2 regions of the Virgibacillus dakarensis genome follow, and region 2 is predicted to be linked to the other one. Evidence: riboswitches for the same ligand, from Rfam matches in the RefSeq annotation. Region 2 holds a riboswitch; the other holds the start of a gene.
The links. A riboswitch is a leader RNA that binds a small molecule or an ion and turns the genes downstream of it on or off. The one in region 2 is predicted to bind thiamine pyrophosphate.
Positions count from the first base shown of each region.

Region 1: another riboswitch for thiamine pyrophosphate. It lies ahead of CZ382_RS01655 (ABC transporter substrate-binding protein); the one in region 2 lies ahead of thiT (energy-coupled thiamine transporter ThiT).

Region 1 covers NZ_LT732553.1:321,965-325,388, forward strand. Annotated here, with positions in the region: gene CZ382_RS01645 (sodium/proline symporter) at 1-646, shown strand, start outside; gene CZ382_RS01650 (Dph6-related ATP pyrophosphatase) at 864-1,457, shown strand; TPP riboswitch at 1,534-1,644, shown strand; gene CZ382_RS01655 (ABC transporter substrate-binding protein) at 1,769-2,773, shown strand; gene CZ382_RS01660 (thiamine-binding protein) at 2,786-3,076, shown strand; gene CZ382_RS01665 (ABC transporter permease) at 3,076-3,424, shown strand, end outside.
Region 2 covers NZ_LT732553.1:836,061-839,484, forward strand. Annotated here, with positions in the region: gene CZ382_RS04165 (M3 family oligoendopeptidase) at 1-1,348, shown strand, start outside; TPP riboswitch at 1,424-1,528, shown strand; gene thiT (energy-coupled thiamine transporter ThiT) at 1,653-2,225, shown strand; gene CZ382_RS23930 (hypothetical protein) at 2,580-2,729, shown strand; gene CZ382_RS04175 (hypothetical protein) at 2,882-3,424, shown strand, end outside.

The DNA.
Region 1 (3,424 bases), 510 kb from region 2:
GAAAAATGAGAAAGAGGCGAAGCAAGGTATTTCAGTTGCGATTATTTGGACGATTATGGCCTATACTGGTGCGTTTTTAATTGGGCTGGCGGCGATTGCGATGTACAGTCAAGGCTCGTTTGCTGATGTAGAGACGATTCTCCCGCATATGATACTGGATTTGCTGCCGCCTTGGATTGCCGGTTTGTTGTTATCCGGAATTATGGCAGCAATTATTACAACGGCAAATTCTCAGTTAATGGTTGTTACCAGTTCGGTTAGTGAGGATATTATTCATAAGACACTCGGCATGAACTTGACGGATAAGCAATTATTATCATTGTCTCGGATTATTGTATTGGTTTCAGGGATTATCGGTATGCTTATTGCCCTAACCTCTGATTCTCTGGTCTATCTAGTTGTCAGCTGGGCGTGGGCTGGTGTCGGTTGTACCTTATCCCCGGCGATCCTGATGACGTTTTTCTGGAAGCGCTATTCCGGTATCGGGGTTGTAGCAACGATTATTTCTGGGTTTGTTTTTACCGTGTTGTGGATTAGCACACCGTTAGATGGTATCATTACATCCCGGTTCTCTACTTTTTTCATTGCAGCATTGTTCGGAATCGTATTCAGTTTGCTGTTTCCGGATAAAAAAACTGCGGAATAGGGTTGCATCCAAATTCAATACAAATGTACGGTTGTCTTGAGGCATGTACCAATACAAGTACAGTTTTCGTCGCATAGGATACAGTATAAATCAAAACAAGTCTTGTGGAAGATTTACAACAACAACCCATGAACCTTGGGAAAGCCAACTTATCACTGGCTTTCCCAATTTTTTGTCTAAATGGTATAGTGTAGTATAACGAAAGGAGCCGATAGACATGAAGGTAGCATTATCATTTAGTGGCGGGAAAGATAGCTGTTTAGCACTATACCGTCTAGAGCAGCAGGGTTATCATGTTGTCAGCCTTATTACTACGATATGGAAGGAAAAACAAGAAACTGTCGCACACGGGGAGAAGCTTGAGCGGATCAAAAAGCAGGCTGAGCGGATTGGGATTCCAGTTCATTTTATTGAAACAGACTTTGCAGGGTATACAGAAGATTTTGTTCGCACACTAAAGGACCTAAAAACGAAATACGAGATTGATAGTGTCGCATTTGGTGATATTTACTTAGAAGGGCACCGTGAATGGGGAGAGCAGGTAGCCGAAAAAGCAGACGTAGCACCAATCTATCCGTTGTGGACAGAAAAACATAAGGTGTTGGATCTATTAAGGGAATTCGTAGCGTTGAAATTTCAGGCGCGTGTTATCAAAGTAGATAATACAAAGCTTCCGGAAAACTGGGTTGGTCGTCTTGTAGATGAATCATTTATCGCTGATATCAGTGGAAAGGATGTTTGCCCGTTAGGTGAATCTGGTGAATATCATACTACTGTATTTGATGGGCCCATATTTAGGAGGCAGGTTTAAATATCAAATTCAAAATTCCAACCTTGCAAACGATACCGTAATGTAGTACCTTTGAACATGTAAGATAAAAATGAAATAGATTTTGTGGGGGGACCAGTTGATGCTGGTTGAGATTGTATCCGATAGATACTGACCCTTGGAACCTGATCTGGCTGAAACCAGCGTAGGGAACATGTTGAACAGGAAAGATAAACTATCTTTTTCGCACACACCCCAGGTTTAAAAATGGCGGTGTTTTTTTATTGCAATTTCCGCAGCCCTTTCGCCGATCATTTTCCTAAACAAAACTACCATCACATGGAGGATAAGAAATGAAGAAGCTTTTATTTTTACTTATCATGATTACCGTTCTTACTGCATGTAACAGTAACAACGGATCCAAAAGCACGGAACAGGATCAACAGGATAGGGACGGTATGCAGAAAGTAAAGCTTGTCCTGGATTGGACACCAAATACGAATCATACTGGCCTTTATGTTGCACAAAAAAAGGGATACTTTCATGACGAGGGACTGGATGTGGAAATCATAATGCCGGGAGAGGTTGGGGCTGATCAGCTTGTCGCATCAGGAAAAGCCGATTTTGGTGTTAGCTACCAAGAAAGTATTACGGAAGCACGTGTGCAAGGTGTGCCGGTTGTCTCCATTGCAGCGGTGATCCAGCATAATACATCCGGTTTTGCCTCACCAAAGGAAAAAGCCATCACATCACCGAAGGATTTTGTCGGAAAAACGTATGGTGGCTGGGGAGCACCAGTTGAGAAGGCTGTCCTAGCATCCCTTATGAAACAAGAAAATGCTTCCGTTGATAAGGTGAATATTGTCAATATGGGGAACACCGACTTCTTTACGGCAGTAAAGCGTGATATTGATTTTGCCTGGATTTATTATGGCTGGACAGGCGTAGAGGCCGAGTTGCGTGGTGAGAAATTAAATATGTTGTATCTGACCGATTACTCGAAAAGACTTGATTATTATACACCGGTTCTTACTGCGAATGAGAACACGATTAAGGAAAACCCGAAAACAGTTAAGAAGTTTTTGGCAGCCGTTTCAAAAGGGTATGAATTTGCCATTGATAATCCTGAAGATGCGGCTACTATTTTGCTAGATGAAGTTCCAGATCTTGATGCAGAACTGGTAAAGGCTAGTCAGGAATGGCTCTCACCAAAATATCAGGATGATGCCACACGCTGGGGTGAACAGAAACTGGAAGTCTGGGATAATTATGCAAGCTGGATGTACGACAATCATTTATTAGAAAAACAGCTAGATAGCAAGAAAGCTTTTACCAATGAATTTTTACCAAAAAAATAGGAGGGGCTTCAAGTGGCAAATGCTTTAGTAAGTATTCAAATTATCCCAAAGACGAAAAACGGAGAAGATACGATTCCATATGTAGATGCTGCAATAGAGGTTATCGATCAGTCTGGAGTGAAATATGAAGTGCATCCGCTCGAAACAACGATGGAAGGAGATTTGCCGGAATTGCTGTCAATTATTGAAAAAATGAATACCAGAATGACCGAGCTGGGGTGTGAAAGTATTATTTCACAGGTAAAAGTATTTCATAAACCGGATGGAGCCTCGATGTCAGAACTGACGGAGAAATATCGCTAATGAAAGGGATCATGGAAAAAGGCTGGAAACCCGTTGTGGTTCTCCTCCTTTTATTCGGTATTTGGGAGCTTTCCAGTAAACTGTTTGACATACCGGATTGGCTCCTGCCTGCACCGTCGCAAATTGGCAAAACAGGAATAGAAGCCTGGCCAATGTATCAGCATCATTTAATCTCAACCATTACTTTATCGATTATGGGCTTTTTGATTGGTGCAAGCATCGGGATTTTGGTTGCTGTTTGTCTGCATCTTATTCCATTTGTTCGGGAAGCATTTTTTCCTTTGATGATTTTATCACAAAATATCCCGATTATTGTGCTGGCACCGCTTTTAGTGATCTGGTTTGGAT
Region 2 (3,424 bases):
GGCGAAAGAATTGTTACCAGCAGAACAAGAAGTACTGATGAATGACCTGCAAATCGACGGTTATCATGGCTGGGGACAAATGTACGAAACCGTTGTTGGGAATATGCATGTTAATCTGGAAGAGAATGGGAGAATTACGTCCTATTCAGTTGGACAAGCAGCGAATAAATTAAGTAATCCGGATCGTTCTGTTCGCAAACATGTATTTGAAAAGTTGGGAGAAGCATGGACTGGGAATGCTGCGCTGTTTGGCCAAACGTTAAATCATTTAGCGGGTTTCCGGCTGCAAACATATAAACATCGTGATTGGAACTGTGTATTAAAGGAGCCACTGGCAATAAATCGGATGAAGAAAGCAACATTGGATGCAATGTGGAATGCCATAACGAACAAAAAACAGCCATTTGTTCAGTATTTACAAAAGAAAGCTGGATTATTAGGGCAAGAGAAACTAAGTATGTACGATATCGGGGCGCCACTGACGAATTCGGTAACAACGTCGAGTTATACTGAAGGAGCGAACTTTATCGTTGAGAACTTTCGTAAATTCAGTCCGAAGATGGCAGGCTTTGCCCGAATGGCTTTTGACAAACGCTGGATCGAAGCAGAAGATCGTGCTGGCAAACGCCCGGGTGGATTTTGCACGAGCTTTCCAGATAGTGGACAAACTCGTATTTTTATGACCTATTCGGGAACAACCTCGAATATTGCAACCTTGGCACATGAATTAGGCCACGCCTATCATCAACACGTGATGAATGATGTGAATGGACTAAATCAGCGGTATGCAATGAATGTTGCGGAAACGGCGTCAACGTTTGCAGAAATGATTATTGCCGATGCATCGGTAAAAAACGCTCGAAATAAAGAGGAAAAATTATCTGTGCTGGAAGATAAAATTCAGCGTAGTGTTGCCTTTTTTATGAATATTCATGCACGGTTTATTTTTGAACAACGGTTTTATGAGGAGCGGAAACAAGGGATGGTACCAGTTCCGAGATTGAATGAACTGATGGTTGAGGCGCAAAAGGAAGCCTATTGCGGGGCGCTTGAAGAATATGATCCGAATTTTTGGGCGTCAAAACTGCATTTTCATATTACAGGTACACCGTTTTACAATTTTCCGTATACGTTTGGCTATCTGTTTAGTCTGGGCATTTATGCATATGCCCTTGAAAAAGGCGGCAGTTTTGAAGATGAATATATTGAACTGTTACGTGATACAGGTAGGATGACCGTGGAAGAATTGGCGGAGATTCATTTGGGAGTTGATTTAACGAAGCCGGACTTCTGGGAAAGTGCCATCCAATTGTGTGTGAATGATGTTGAGGAATTTTTAGCACTGTAGGAATTGCTGGATCAGGGCATTGTCACCAGATGATAAATAGGCTATAATACACGTAACGAAAAAAGCATAGAAAGAAAAGTCTGCAGGGGGAGCCATATGGCTGAGAGTGAACAGTAATTTAGTTCTTACCCTTTGAACCTGTTAGTTAATACTAGCGTAGGGATGGTGGCTTTTTTGATGGAATAAAAAGCAATGTGAGCGGATTCCCCATCAGGAAGCTTCCCCTTTGTCATTGCTTTTTTTGTGTGCAAAAAATATTCGCTTTCGGCTGTTTTTTACTGCTGGAAAAGGGGAGGAGTTTCGTATGCGGACTAAACGAACATTATTTTTGATTGAGGTGGCCATTTTTACGGCACTTGCTTTAATGCTTGATCTCGTTCCATTTTTGTCGTTTAAAATTTGGGCGCAGGGCGGGTCGATTTCACTTGCCATGATTCCAATCTTTATTGTTGCGTTTCGCTGGGGGTTGAAAGGCGGATTGTTGTCAGGATTCCTTTGGGGTGTTTTGCAGGTTGCGGTAGGATCCGCTTATATTTTGGTTCCGTGGCAAGGCGTACTTGATTATGGCGTTGCCTTTACTGTAATCGGTTTTGCCGGTGTTTTTGCTAAGCGTATTCAACGGGCTGTAAAAGAAGGGAATACGAAGCGTTCGTTAGCTTATATTATGGCAGGTGTGTTTCTTGGTTCAATATTACGTTTTGCCGCACACTTTGCTGCAGGGGTTGTATTCTTCGGATCGGCAATCGATGGAATGAACGTATGGATATATTCTTTACTCTATAACAGCTCATATATTTTACCATCATTCGTTATTTGTACCATTGGCATATTTTTCTTGTTCAACAAACAGCCAAAGACATTGTTAAGTGCTGCATAGGTAATTTTGCATCTTTTAAAACCGTACCTGATGGTGCGGTTTTTTTGGTATAGGGATTGAGCCAAACGGGGAAAGAGGATAAAAAGAAATGGACATAATGGAGTATTGCTCGACGGTGAGTGTAGCAGCCAGATTTCCAGAGCATACGGGAAATTTCTGTGTTTAGGAGTAGTAACCCGATTCCATAAGTCTACCTCCCGACCGAAGACACGAGCTCCGATCGAACACGCGCAAAAACTCCGATTGATCAAGCGAGCAAAAGTCCCGATCGAACGGCAAGCGCTCCGATCGAGCTGAAGCTGTTTTGCATCCACTTAATACTTGCAATATAATAAAAACAGGGAGGTAATCGTCTTGCGCGAATTAATAGGAGAATGCCAATTATGTGGAAAACCTGTTTATTGTGAGAACGGTTTTTTTGACGGGGAACAAATGAATGGTAAACTGACATGTAACAGCTGTGCCGAGAAAATCGAATCGACTGAAGAGAACGGGCAAACGTAATGTATCTGCCCGTTTTTTAATGATCGGCTGTGTTCCAAGAATATATGCTGGTTCAAATCATTAGCAAATCTGTCATTATCACTATCTTTCTTTCACCTGTATTTACAATATGCATAGGCTATAACACATGCAGGAAAGAAAGGAAGGTTCAAGTGGAGCTGACATTATCGCATTGGTTGTACGGGATCTTTACACTTATTATTATTTTGACGATGATTTTTAAACGTGGTGTTGTACTGCCAACCTTACTGGGGACGTTTGTGATTGCCTGGGTTTACAACGGGAGTATTGTTGATGGATTTACGTCTATCTTTAACGCCAACTTGGTTGCAGCGAAAGAGCTTTTCAGCATTTTCCTGATTATTACATTTATGATGGCTTTATTGCATTCGTTACGTGATCTTGGTGCGGATCGGATGATGATTCAGCCGATTCAGAGGATAATGGTCAATGGACATGTTTCGTATTTCGTCCTTGTTGTTGTAACGTATGTTATTTCCTTATTTTTCTGGCCAACACCAGCTGTACCGTTAATTTGTGCATTACTTGTTCCGGCAGCAGTACGTGCAGGATTGCCAGCTGTTACTGCAGCAGTTGCGATTGCACTTTCTGGCCAGGGCATGGCACTTTCATCTGATTATATAGTACAGGTGGCTCCAAGCTTGTCAGCCAAATCTGCCGGAATTGATGTCGGG